Regions from separate parts of the Pantoea anthophila genome, predicted to be linked through region 1. Evidence: predicted binding sites of a transcription regulator. Region 1 holds the regulator's gene; each other region holds the start of a gene.

Region 1 (3,112 bases):
CCGGCTTCGACTGCAGCGGTCTGGTCTGGTACGCCTATAAAGATCTGGTGAAGTTTAAAATTCCGCGCACCGCTAACGAGATGTATCACCTGCGTGACGCTGCCCCTATCAAACGTGAGTCACTGGAAAAAGGCGATCTGGTCTTCTTCCGCATTAATGGCCGCGGAACCGCGGATCACGTCGGGGTTTACCTGGGTGACGGCAAGTTTATTCAGTCACCGCGTACCGGCAAAGATATTCAGATCAGTGCGTTAGGGGAAGATTACTGGCAGCGTCACTACATAGGTGCGCGTCGTGTAATGACGCCGAAAACCATTCGCTGAGCTGATGCAGCGTCAGAAAAAAGCCGGGAGAAGTCCCGGCTTTTTTATCAGTGCAGTACAGCGGTAAAACTAAAGGCCACAATCATCAGCAGGCAGCCGACAGTGGTCATTAACGCCAGTTTAAGATCGGTACTCATGGGTTGCTCCTTAACCACATAATCATTGTGGTTATTCTATTTTCCCACAGCTGTGGGTAAAAATCTCGTTTTATCCGTTCAGCCTTGTTAGAATCCCGCCCTTGTTGCGCAACGCGCGCAGCCCTGATTCCGTTTGCGCACTTTTTCAGGCATTTATTCTCCGTCGGCCGCCGGTTTAATGCGCCATAACACGGCATTTTTGCGGAAAATACCCTGAGCAGACGCAAACGTTTAACACTACGCTTATCATACAGTTAGATAAGTCCTGGAGTCCGATTTTCATGGCAACAATTAAAGATGTGGCAAAACGCGCTGGCGTCTCCACGACCACGGTTTCGCACGTCATCAATAAAACCCGCTTCGTGGCTGAAGAGACGCGCGATGCGGTCTGGCAGGCGATCAAGGAACTGCACTACTCGCCGAGCGCCGTGGCGCGCAGCCTGAAGGTGAATCACACCCGGACGCTGGGGCTGCTGGCCACCTCCAGCGAAGCGCCCTATTTCGCTGAGATTATCGAAGCGGTCGAGAATCACTGTTTTGACAAAGGCTATACGCTGATTCTGGGGAATGCGCATAACGATCTGCAAAAACAGCGCGCCTACCTCAGCATGATGGCGCAGAAGCGCGTCGATGGTCTGCTGGTCATGTGCTCTGAATACCCGGACGACCTGCTGCAGATGCTGGAAGAGAACCGCAATATCCCGATGGTGGTGATGGACTGGGGCGAGTCGCGCGCCGACTTCACCGATACGGTGCTGGATAACGCCTTCCAGGGTGGCTATCTGGCGGGACGCTATCTGATTGAGCGCGGCCACCGCGACATCGGCGCCATCCCCGGTCAGATGGAGCGCAACACCGGGGGCGGACGTCATGCCGGTTTCCTTAAGGCGCTGGAAGAGGCGGGCATTCAGCCGCGCGCCGAGTGGATCGTGCAGGGTGACTTTGAGCCGGAGTCGGGCTATCAGGCGATGCAGCAGATCCTGTCGCAGAAGCAGCGCCCGACGGCGGTGTTCTGCGGTGGCGACATCATGGCGATGGGGGCGATTTGCGCCGCTGACGAGATGGGTCTGCGGGTTCCACAGGACATTTCGGTGATCGGTTATGACAATGTGCGCAACGCGCGCTATTTTGCGCCCGCACTGACCACCGTCCATCAGCCCAAGGCTCAGCTGGGTGAGAAGGCGCTGGATATGCTGCTTGATCGCATTACCAGCAAGCGCGAAGTGTCGCAAACGATTGAAGTCCATCCCACGCTGATTGAACGCCGTTCAGTTGCGGATGGTCCGTTCCGCGACTATCGCCGTTAATCCTCGCTTAACCACTCCTGATTAAGCGTTTGCGCATCACCCAGATAGCTGAGTAACCAGCCTGTTGCCGGTGATGCGCGATCCTCTGCCCAGCTGACACAGCAGGGGCTGTCCGGAAACGCCTGCGGCAGCGTGAGCTCCACCAGCGCGCCGCTGTCGAGCAGTGGCCGGGCCAGATGGCCTGGCACCATCGCCACGCACAATCCCGCCTGCACACACTCCAGCCCGGTTTGCCATTCCGGCACCACCAGCCTGCGCTGATTGTCCAGCGTCCACGTCATGCGCCGCGGCAGCGCCCGTGACGTATCCTCCAGCACCAGCGACGGCCAGTGACGCAGCGTGTCATCATCAATCCGGGTTGCCTGCGTCAGAGGATGATCGGGTGCAACCACGCAGCGCCAGTTGAGCTTCCCCATATCCCGAAACGCAAACCGTCCGCCAACCGGTATCGCCTGGGTCGCACCAATCGCGACATCGACCCGGCCATCGGCCAGGGCATCCCAGACCCCGTTGAAGACCTCATAGCTGATGTGCAGCTCCATGTCCGGGAAGTGGCGATAAAAATCTTTAACCAGCTGCCGGGTACGCTGCGGTTTGGCGATGCGGTCAACGGCAATGCTTAGCTGTCCGCGCCAGCCGTTAGCCAGCTGCTGACACTGCTGCCGGGTTGCGAGCATTTTTTTGATGACGCTGCGCCCTTCCCTGACAAAATGCTCTCCCGCCGGGGTCAGTACCACTTCACGGTGCTGACGCTCAAACAGCGGCACCGCCAGCCAGGTTTCCAGCTGGCGAACCGTATAGCTGATGGCAGACGGCACCCGATGTAACTCCTGCGCGGCGGCGCTGAAACTGCCCCCGCGTGCAACCGCGTCAACCACTTCCAGTGCATACTCTGACCACATAATCTGCCTTCAAAAATTTTAACAGCAACCGGCAAATATTACCGTTTCACAGCCGCAAACGCACCTTTTACACTCTGCCGCGTTTACCCTGCAAAATGAGAATCTGATGTTGTCGAATATAGGATTTATGCCCTACCTCGCTCTGCTCAGCATGCTGGGCTTTTTAGCCACCGATATGTACCTGCCCGCCTTTGGCGCGATGCAGGAGACGTTCCGCACCTCGCCCGGCCTGATCAGCGCCAGCATGAGTCTGTTTCTGGCCGGCTTCGCCTGTGGTCAGCTCTTCTGGGGCCCGCTCTCCGATCGCATCGGCCGTAAACCCGTGCTGCTGGCCGGGCTGGCACTGTTCGCCGCTGGCTGTGCGGGTATGCTGTGGGTGAATGATATCTTTCTGATGCTGGCGCTGCGCTTCATTCAGGCGATTGGTGTCTGTGCTGCCGCCG
Region 2 (3,112 bases), 600 kb from region 1:
TGGGGCGAACCGGGTTTTGGCGACGTGCTGGTAGGCGAGGTGTCGATGCCCAATGATGACGAAAACGACAACGTGTTCCTGACGCCACTCGCCCGCTTCAATCCGCTTGAGGAGGATGAAGCGCCGCACTGGCTGCTCTGTAATGACTACGCCCGCGGCTTTACCTGACCCTTCCGGACGCTGATCATCGCTGCGCGTGATCGCCGGGAGCGGGCTGCCTCATCGTTCTTATGCTGCGCGCGGGCGGTTCACCAGACCGCCGTGCGTACTCGCGGGTAAACTGCGTCAGACTTTCATCGCCCATATCCGCCGCCACGGCGGCGACATTGCCGGGACGTTGCGCGATTCAGGCGATCTGGCTGGTGCGCGGGGCGGTTTCAGGTTTCATTACGTCAGCCGAAAAGACATAGCCCAGCCCGCGAATGGTGCGGATCAGATCGGGCTGATGCGGGTTGATTTCGATTTTGCGGCGCAGGCGCATGATCAGCACGTCGATGGTGCGGTCAAACACATCCAGACTTTCGCTGTGGGTCAGCTCCAGCAGCTGATCGCGGGTCAGCACCTTGCGGGCGTGACGCACCAGCGCCCGCAGCAGGCTGAACTCGCCCTGGGTCAGCGGCACCAGCTCGCGCTGCGGATTGAACAGCTGGCAGCGACTGTCGTCCAGCTGCCAGCCGCCGAATCGCCAGCCCGCCGGTTCCGCTTCGCTCTGGACAGGGCGTCCGCCGCGCCGCAGGGCCGCCCGGGTGCGCGCCACTACCACGCGCGGATTAAAAGGTTTGGCAATATAATCATCGGCACCCATCTCCAGGCCGACCACCATCTCCGCTTCGGAACCCATACCGGTCAGCATGATCACCAGCACCTCGGGGCGCTGACGCTGCAACTGCTGCAGCACCAGCAGTCCGTTGGTGTCAGGCAGCATCATATCCAGCATCACCAGCGTGATCTCCGGGTGCGTGCTGAGCATCAGCAGCGCCTCTTTTCCCTGATGACAGCAGTAGACCTTTAACTGATGTTCACCTAACGCATCCTGCAGGACGTCGCAGACAGCAGGATCATCATCCACCACCAAAATCGCTGGCTTCATGGCGCGGCCTCAATGTTACGAAAGAGTTAATTCAGGAGTCTACACAGGCCAGAAAAGTGCGCTGAGGCAGCGTGCTGAAACGTGACACGCCTCGCCCGCCATTATGCGGAAGCGTGCGCTGGCGCAGAGTTTTGCGGGGGTGACACAGAGAGGCAGGAAAACGATTGCGCATCCTCGGTGCATTGCACCATAATCGCGCCTCGTTTTGGTTCGGAATTCTCTGAGGCGCATCCGGCTCTGCCAGGTAATCGATTGCGTCGGCAAGTGGCATGGCAATTGCTTTGGGCAGTGGGTCAGTCAGGGATTTCAGACGATTCCGGCAGGTCAGTATGTAGCGGCCGGTATCCGCGTCCCGAAAACAGAATAATCAGCATGCAACCCCCTTTGGCAAGCGAGACCCACACCGGTGCGGTCTCCTGTATCGAGAGATGATGATGTTAGAAAAACTATTCAAACTCAAAGCGCATAACACGACGGTTCGTACCGAGATTATCGCCGGGATCACCACCTTCCTGGCGATGGCCTATATTCTGTTTGTTAACCCGAGCATTCTGGGCGCGACCGGCATGGATAAGGGCGCCGTATTTGTCGCGACCTGTCTGGCGGCGGCGATTGGCTGTGCGCTGATGGGGCTGATCGCTAACTACCCGATTGCACTGGCACCGGGCATGGGGCTGAACGCCTTCTTCACCTACACCGTCGTACTGCACATGGGCTACACCTGGCAGATTGCGCTGGGTGCGGTGTTTCTCTCGGCAGTGATTTTCTTTGCGATGTCGCTGTTTAAAATCCGTGAGTGGATTATTGCCAGTATTCCGCTGCCGCTGCGCGCGGGGATTGGTGCCGGTATTGGCCTGTTTCTGGCGATCATTGCGCTGGAAGGCGCAGGCATTGTGGTCGATAACCCGGCGACGCTGGTGGGCATTGGCGATCTGACAAAACCGGGTCCGCTGCTGGCGATGCTTGGCTTTGTGATGATTGTGGTGCTGGAAGCGCGTCGCGTAACCGGTGCCGTGCTGATCGGTATTCTGCTGGTAACCTTTATCTCTATGGGCATCGGCCTGTCGCCGTTTGCCGGGGTCTTCTCTGCACCACCATCGATTGCACCGACCTTTATGCAGCTGGATATTGCTGGCGCGTTTAACGTCGGCCTGGTCAGTGTGATTTTTGCCTTCCTGTTTGTGGATGTGTTTGATAACACCGGCACCCTGCTGGGCGTCACCAAACGCGCCGGTCTGGCGGATGAGCAGGGTAACGTGCCGAAGATGGGCCGTGCGCTGATTGCTGACAGTGCGGCTGCGCTGTTTGGTTCACTGCTGGGCACCTCAACCACCACCAGCTATGTGGAGTCGGCGGCGGGCGTGAGTGCGGGTGGCCGCACCGGCCTGACGGCGATCGTGGTCGCCGTGCTGTTCCTGCTGGCGCTCTTCTTCTCACCGCTGGCCTCCAGCGTGCCGGTCTATGCCACCGCGCCCGCGCTGCTGTTTGTGGCCGTGCTGATGACATCCAGTCTGGCGGATATTGACTGGAAAGATATCACGACTGCTGCCCCGGTGACGGTTACCGCGCTGACCATGCCACTGACCTATTCCATCGCCAACGGTATCGCCTTTGGATTTATCACCTGGACGCTGGTGAAGCTGCTGAGCGGTCGCGCCAGAGAGGTCAATGCCGCGCTGATTATCCTGTCGATTCTGTTTGTGATTAAGCTGGGCTGGCTGAGCGCCTGATGGTGGGTTGGCGGCCGGGGAGGTTTCACCTGGCGGTTGGGAGTTATCACCTGGCAGTGGGGGGCTCTGAGAGGATTTCGCCTGTCGGGGGGAGGGAGTTATTACCTGGCGGTGGGCTGGCTCTGAGAGGGTTTCGCCTGCCAGGCTGTGGGAGTTATTACCTGGCGGCGGGGTGGCTCTGAGAGGGTTTCGCCCGCCAGGCGTGTGGGAGTTTCAGTTCGCCCGTGCAGGCGGACGCGTCAAGGGGCGGACGCCCGCCCCTTAACAATCCCGGCGTCCGGCAGCCTATGCG
Region 3 (3,112 bases), 1.7 Mb from region 1:
TGGCGGGATGGAGATGGTTGCGGTAACGCAGCCACGGCGAGAGCTGCGGGTCATCACCGGCGCGCCGAAACCAGACCACCATTTCACGCGCCACCGCCAGCGCCGTGGGCGTGTCGCAGAGCTGATTAATCAGATGCAGCGCCAGGTCGATACCCGCCGTGATGCCTGCGCTGGTCCAGATGTTCCCGTGCCCGACAAAGACACGGTTCTCTTTGACCCGTGCGCGCGGGGCGGCCGCTTTCAGACGGGCAATCACATCATGATGTGTCGTGCATTCAACCTCATCCAGCAGCCCCGCCTGCGCGGCCAGCAGGGCACCTGAGCAGACGCAGACCAGCATACAGGTCTGCGCGCGCAGCGCAGCCTGCTGCCGGATCAGCCACTGGCGCGCCTCGGCGGCCTGCGGCGTGGCAAAGCAGTGCCGGGAGTCATAGACGCCCGGCACCACCAGCAGACTGTCGGCGGGAAGCTGTTCCGGCAGCGGTTCGATGCCGCCAATGGTCATGCCGGTGGAGCAGACAACCTCCGGCTGCGGGCCAATGTAGCGCAGCGTAAAATGATCGCCCGCCAGTTTCAGCGTCTCGGCCGGACCGGTCAGATCCAGCACCATGACGCCAGGCAGGGTTAAAAACCAGACGGTGTGACTCATGGGCCGCGCTACACCAGATCCCAGCCACGGGCGCGCCACAGCGCAGGCAGCTGCGCCATGTCATCGAAGCGCGTCACCAGCGGATGATCCAGTTCCGGGTTATGCGCGTCTGCGCAGTAGTAGTAGACCGGAATCCCGGCGGCGATCCCGGCGCGGGCGCCCGCTTCGGAGTCATCCACCAGAATGCAGCGCTCAATCGGCACCTGCATCTGCTCCGCCGCGTGGTACATCAGTTCCGGATCGGGCTTCCAGTGCAGAATGTCATAGCCACTGTAGAGGTGCTCAGCAAACAGCGGCAGCATGCCGGTTAATCCCAGCGAGTGCTGCATCTTCTTTACCGTTCCGTTTGAGACCACGCACATCGGCACCCTGATCTGCTCCACCAGCGCTTTCGCACCGGCGATCGGCTGCAGCTGCTGGTCGAACAGTCGCGCCACTTCCGCGCGGTAGGCGGTTTCGACCTCCTCCATCGGCAGCGACACCTGATGCGCCTCACCCACATCACGAATGATGTCGTAAAGTTTGACGCCCTTATACTTTTCAAACATCTCCTGCAGCGACAGCGTCAGGCCATAGCGGGCAAAGGTATTCACGTAGGCCTGGGTGCAGAGCAGTTCACTGTCCACCAGCGTGCCATCGCAATCAAAAAAGACGCATTCTACTGACATCAGATTCTATCCTTCGATTCAGGTGTGGGTTCCCCACTTTACCGCACTCCGTACAGATTGCGAGACTGGCAATCGGTTGCGAAAAATCATTGTATTGCCCCGGTAAAATCGCCAGGATACGCGCCGATGATTTTTTCTTCTGGATGGATGGCATGAGCAAGCAAGGCGTTTTGCAGCGCATTTTCAGGCTGCAGGAACATGGCACCACGGTGCGTACCGAAGTGATCGCGGGTATCACCACCTTTCTGACGATGGTCTATATCGTCTTCGTCAATCCGCAGATCCTGGGCGTCGCGGGCATGGATACGCAGGCGGTGTTTGTCACCACCTGTCTGATTGCCGCCTTCGGCAGCATTCTGATGGGCCTGTTTGCCAATCTGCCGGTAGCGCTGGCACCCGCTATGGGACTGAACGCCTTTTTCGCTTTTGTGGTGGTCGGGGCGATGGGGTATTCCTGGCAGGTCGGCATGGGCGCCATTTTCTGGGGTGCGGTCGGCCTGCTGATCCTGACGCTGCTTCGGGTCCGCTACTGGATGATTGCCAATATCCCGCTCAGCCTGCGCGTCGGCATTACCGCCGGGATCGGCCTGTTTATCGCCATGATGGGGCTGAAAAATGCGGGCATTATCGTGCCTAATCCCGATACCCTGGTGGCCGTAGGCAACCTGACCTCGCACAGCGTGCTGCTGGGCGCGCTGGGCTTCTTTATTATCGCCATTCTGGCGTCGCGTAATATCCACGCGGCGGTGCTGATCTCCATGGTGATCACCACGGCTATCGGCTGGATGCTGGGCGATGTGAAGTTTGTCGGCCTCTTCTCCGCGCCACCGTCGGTAACGTCGGTGGTCGGTCAGGTCGATATCAAAGGCGCATTCAACATCGGCATGGCCGGGGTGATCTTCTCCTTTATGCTGGTCAATCTGTTCGACTCCTCCGGCACGCTGATTGGCGTCACCGATAAAGCGGGCCTGACCGATGAAACCGGCACCTTCCCGCGCATGCAGCAGGCGCTGTATGTCGACAGCATCAGTTCAGTGAGTGGCGCGCTGGCGGGCACCTCCTCGGTGACCGCCTATATTGAGAGCTCCTCCGGGGTGGCGATTGGTGGCCGTACCGGCCTGATGGCGGTCGTCACCGGCCTGCTGTTCCTGCTGGTGACGTTCCTGTCACCGCTGGCGGCCATGGTGCCGGCCTACGCCGCGGCGGGCGCGCTGATTTACGTGGGTGTGCTGATGACGGCCAGCCTGTCGCGCGTGCGCTGGGATGACTTAACCGAAGCCGTTCCGGCATTTGTCACCGCCGCCATGATGCCGTTCAGCTTTTCTATCACCGAAGGCATTGCGCTGGGGTTTATCGCGTACTGCGTGATGAAGCTGGGCACCGGGCGCTGGCGTGAGATCAGCCCCTGCGTGGTGATTGTTGCCCTGCTGTTCGTACTGAAGATTGTCTTTATCGACGCGCACTGAGCGCAGTGACTGAGCGCCGCAACCCACCGGTTGCGGCGTTGTCACATCTCAGGATGCAGATTGCGCTCGCTGGGCAGGCTGGTCAGCCGCAGCGCATGCGGCCCGATATTGGGCTTGCCCATCTCCATTTCCCGTAATGCGCGCCACTGAAAGGCGTTATCCATCTCCCACAGATAGAGCCGCTGGGTCGCGGATGAGAGCGCACACGACCAGACCAGCACAGGCTCTGCATCGCAGACTACCTGAATATCGGGATAGAGCGACGACCGCAGCCGCCCTGCACCCGGCAGCAGACGCAGCGAATCCAGCCCCCGATCGCCCTCTCCCGT
Region 4 (3,112 bases), 1.5 Mb from region 1:
CTTGCACCCTCCGTATTACCGCGGCTGCTGGCACGGAGTTAGCCGGTGCTTCTTCTGCGGGTAACGTCAATCGGCGAGGTTATTAACCTCACCGCCTTCCTCCCCGCTGAAAGTACTTTACAACCCGAAGGCCTTCTTCATACACGCGGCATGGCTGCATCAGGCTTGCGCCCATTGTGCAATATTCCCCACTGCTGCCTCCCGTAGGAGTCTGGACCGTGTCTCAGTTCCAGTGTGGCTGGTCATCCTCTCAGACCAGCTAGGGATCGTCGCCTAGGTGGGCCATTACCCCGCCTACTAGCTAATCCCATCTGGGTTCATCCGATAGTGAGAGGCCCGAAGGTCCCCCTCTTTGGTCTTGCGACGTTATGCGGTATTAGCCACCGTTTCCAGTGGTTATCCCCCTCTATCGGGCAGATCCCCAGACATTACTCACCCGTCCGCCACTCGTCACCCGAGGAGCAAGCTCCTCTGTGCTACCGTCCGACTTGCATGTGTTAGGCCTGCCGCCAGCGTTCAATCTGAGCCATGATCAAACTCTTCAATTTAAAGTTTGATTTGCTGAAACGAGTTCAGCGGTGCTCATCTGTAAAACGTCATAATGAATTTCATTATGTGTTCACTCGTGAGGCTTTGATATTTTTGTGCGCCCTAAGGCGCTGATATCAATCCTGCGAGTGCCCACACAGATTGTCTGATAAATTGTTAAAGAGCAGTGCGAACAGTGCGTTAGCGTCCTGTCGCGAGGTGGCGTATATTACGCTTTCCTCCTTCAGAGTCAACCTCTTTTTTCAGAAGCTTTTCTCCGGCGGCTCAGTCTCCTGAACCTCTCAACACCGCATTCCGTAAGCCGTTGTGCCGTGTCGATGGAGGCGCATTATAGGGAGTTGTCAGACAGGCGCAACCCATAAATTGCAGAAAAAAGCGCGTTCGCTGCATTCCACAGCAAAAGTCGCTGTTATACGCAGTTACACACAGCGTTATCCACATTCACCGGGCCTGGCAAATTTAGGCGAGCATCACGCAAACGTTTTCGCTACAATGCCGGGCAATATGACGGACTCCCCTTTTAGGGGCGTTACCTGAGGTTTTTGATCTTTCCTTCTTATATAGAAGAGAAAACCGCTGTAAAACCTGATGTAACGCTCTTCTATACGCGAAACAAAGCCAAGGGATAAACCACCATGCAACAACCTCGTCCTGTACGCCGCGCCTTGCTCAGTGTCTCTGACAAAGCCGGCATCCTCGAATTTGCTCAGGCGCTCTCCAGTCGCGGTGTCGAACTGCTCTCCACAGGTGGAACCGCTCGCCTGCTGGCGGATGCGGGTCTGGCTGTCACAGAAGTCTCTGATTACACCGGTTTCCCGGAAATGATGGATGGACGCGTCAAAACCCTGCATCCGAAAGTGCATGGCGGCATTCTGGGTCGTCGCGGCCAGGATGATGCCATCATGGCGCAGCATGACATCAGCCCTATCGACATGGTGGTCGTTAATCTCTATCCCTTTGCCCAGACCGTTGCCCGTGAAGGATGCTCACTGGAAGACGCAGTAGAAAACATTGATATCGGCGGCCCGACCATGGTGCGCTCTGCCGCCAAGAACCATAAAGATGTGGCCATCGTGGTCAGCAGCGGCGACTACGACGCCATCATTGCTGAAATGGATGCCCACCAGAACGGCCTGACGCTCGACACCCGTTTCGATCTGGCGATCAAAGCGTTTGAACACACCGCCGCTTACGACGGTATGATCGCGAACTACTTTGGTAGTCTGGTGCCCGCCTATCACGGTGAACGCAATCAGCCTGCAGGTCGCTTCCCGCGTACCCTGAATCTGAACTTCATCAAGAAGCAGGATATGCGTTACGGCGAAAACAGCCACCAGCAGGCGGCCTTCTATATAGAAGAGCAGGTTGCTGAAGCCTCGGTTGCCACCGCGCAACAGGTTCAGGGCAAAGCGCTCTCCTATAACAATATCGCTGACACGGATGCTGCACTCGAGTGTGTCAAAGAGTTCAGTGACCCCGCCTGCGTCATTGTTAAACATGCTAACCCTTGTGGCGTTGCGACCGGCGACGACCTGCTGTCAGCCTATGACCGTGCTTACCAGACCGACCCTACCTCTGCGTTCGGGGGCATCATCGCCTTTAACCGCGAGCTGGATGAAGCGACAGCACAGGCCATTATCAGCCGCCAGTTCGTTGAGGTGATCATCGCGCCCGCCGTTTCCGAGGCCGCGCTGAAGATTACCGCCACGAAACAGAATGTCCGTGTCCTGATCTGCGGCCAGTGGCAGAACCGCACGGCAGCGCTCGATTTCAAACGCGTCAACGGAGGCCTGCTGGTTCAGGATCGCGATCTCGGTATGGTCGATGCCAGCCAGCTGCGCGTGGTCAGCAAGCGTCAGCCATCGGAGCAGGAGCTGCGTGATGCCCTCTTCTGCTGGAAGGTCGCGAAGTTTGTTAAATCCAACGCCATTGTCTATGCGCGTGACGGGATGACGATCGGGATTGGTGCCGGCCAGATGAGCCGCGTCTACTCCGCTAAAATTGCTGGTATCAAAGCGGGCGATGAAGGACTGGAAGTGAAAGGTTCTGCCATGGCGTCAGATGCGTTCTTCCCCTTCCGCGACGGTATTGATGCAGCCGCTGCGGTGGGCGTGAGCTGTGTGATTCAGCCTGGCGGCTCTATCCGCGATGAAGAGGTGATTGCGGCGGCGGATGAGCACGGCATTGCCATGATCTTTACCGATATGCGCCACTTCCGTCATTAATCGTTCCGGAGAGTAACAGATGAAAATTTTAGTGATTGGTAATGGCGGACGTGAACACGCGCTGGCCTGGAAAGCGACACAGTCGCCGCTGGCAGAAACCGTCTTTGTTGCGCCAGGTAACGCCGGTACGGCATTAGAGCCTGCGCTGCAGAATGTCGCAATCAGTGCGACCGATATCCCTGCCCTGCTGGATTTTGCCCAGCGCGAGAAGATCGATCTGACCATTGTCGGACCGGAAGCACCGCTGGTCATTGGCGTGGTGGATGCATTCCGTCAGGCTGGGTTGACTATTTTTGGCCCGACTCAGGCTGCCGCACAGCTGGAAGGCTCAAAAGCTT

What was found. The regulator PurR, encoded in region 1, represses purine synthesis genes. The targets are predictions, from matches to a motif close to CANGCAAACGTTTGCNTG.
Region 2: a site for PurR is predicted at 1,244-1,261, ahead of OJ965_RS09750 (NCS2 family permease). Genes of this name have one in related genera too.
Region 3: a site for PurR is predicted at 1,383-1,400, ahead of OJ965_RS20595 (NCS2 family permease). Genes of this name have one in related genera too.
Region 4: a site for PurR is predicted at 1,021-1,038, ahead of purH (bifunctional phosphoribosylaminoimidazolecarboxamide formyltransferase/IMP cyclohydrolase). Genes of this name have one in related genera too.

Annotation. Positions count from the first base shown of each region.
Region 1 is NZ_CP110473.1:2,162,467-2,165,578, forward strand. It holds gene OJ965_RS12600 (C40 family peptidase) at 1-323, shown strand, start outside; gene cydH (cytochrome bd-I oxidase subunit CydH) at 371-460, opposite strand; gene purR (HTH-type transcriptional repressor PurR) at 742-1,767, shown strand; gene punR (DNA-binding transcriptional activator PunR) at 1,764-2,669, opposite strand; gene punC (purine nucleoside transporter PunC) at 2,776-3,112, shown strand, end outside.
Region 2 is NZ_CP110473.1:1,560,763-1,563,874, forward strand. It holds gene OJ965_RS09740 (D-lyxose/D-mannose isomerase) at 1-168, shown strand, start outside; gene OJ965_RS09745 (response regulator) at 347-1,090, opposite strand; gene OJ965_RS09750 (NCS2 family permease) at 1,522-2,820, shown strand.
Region 3 is NZ_CP110473.1:3,898,913-3,902,024, forward strand. It holds gene OJ965_RS20585 (GlxA family transcriptional regulator) at 1-649, opposite strand, end outside; gene yieH (6-phosphogluconate phosphatase) at 658-1,317, opposite strand; gene OJ965_RS20595 (NCS2 family permease) at 1,470-2,783, shown strand; gene OJ965_RS20600 (4'-phosphopantetheinyl transferase family protein) at 2,825-3,112, opposite strand, start outside.
Region 4 is NZ_CP110473.1:3,695,142-3,698,253, forward strand. It holds rRNA gene OJ965_RS19715 (16S ribosomal RNA) at 1-548, opposite strand, end outside; gene purH (bifunctional phosphoribosylaminoimidazolecarboxamide formyltransferase/IMP cyclohydrolase) at 1,185-2,774, shown strand; gene purD (phosphoribosylamine--glycine ligase) at 2,794-3,112, shown strand, end outside.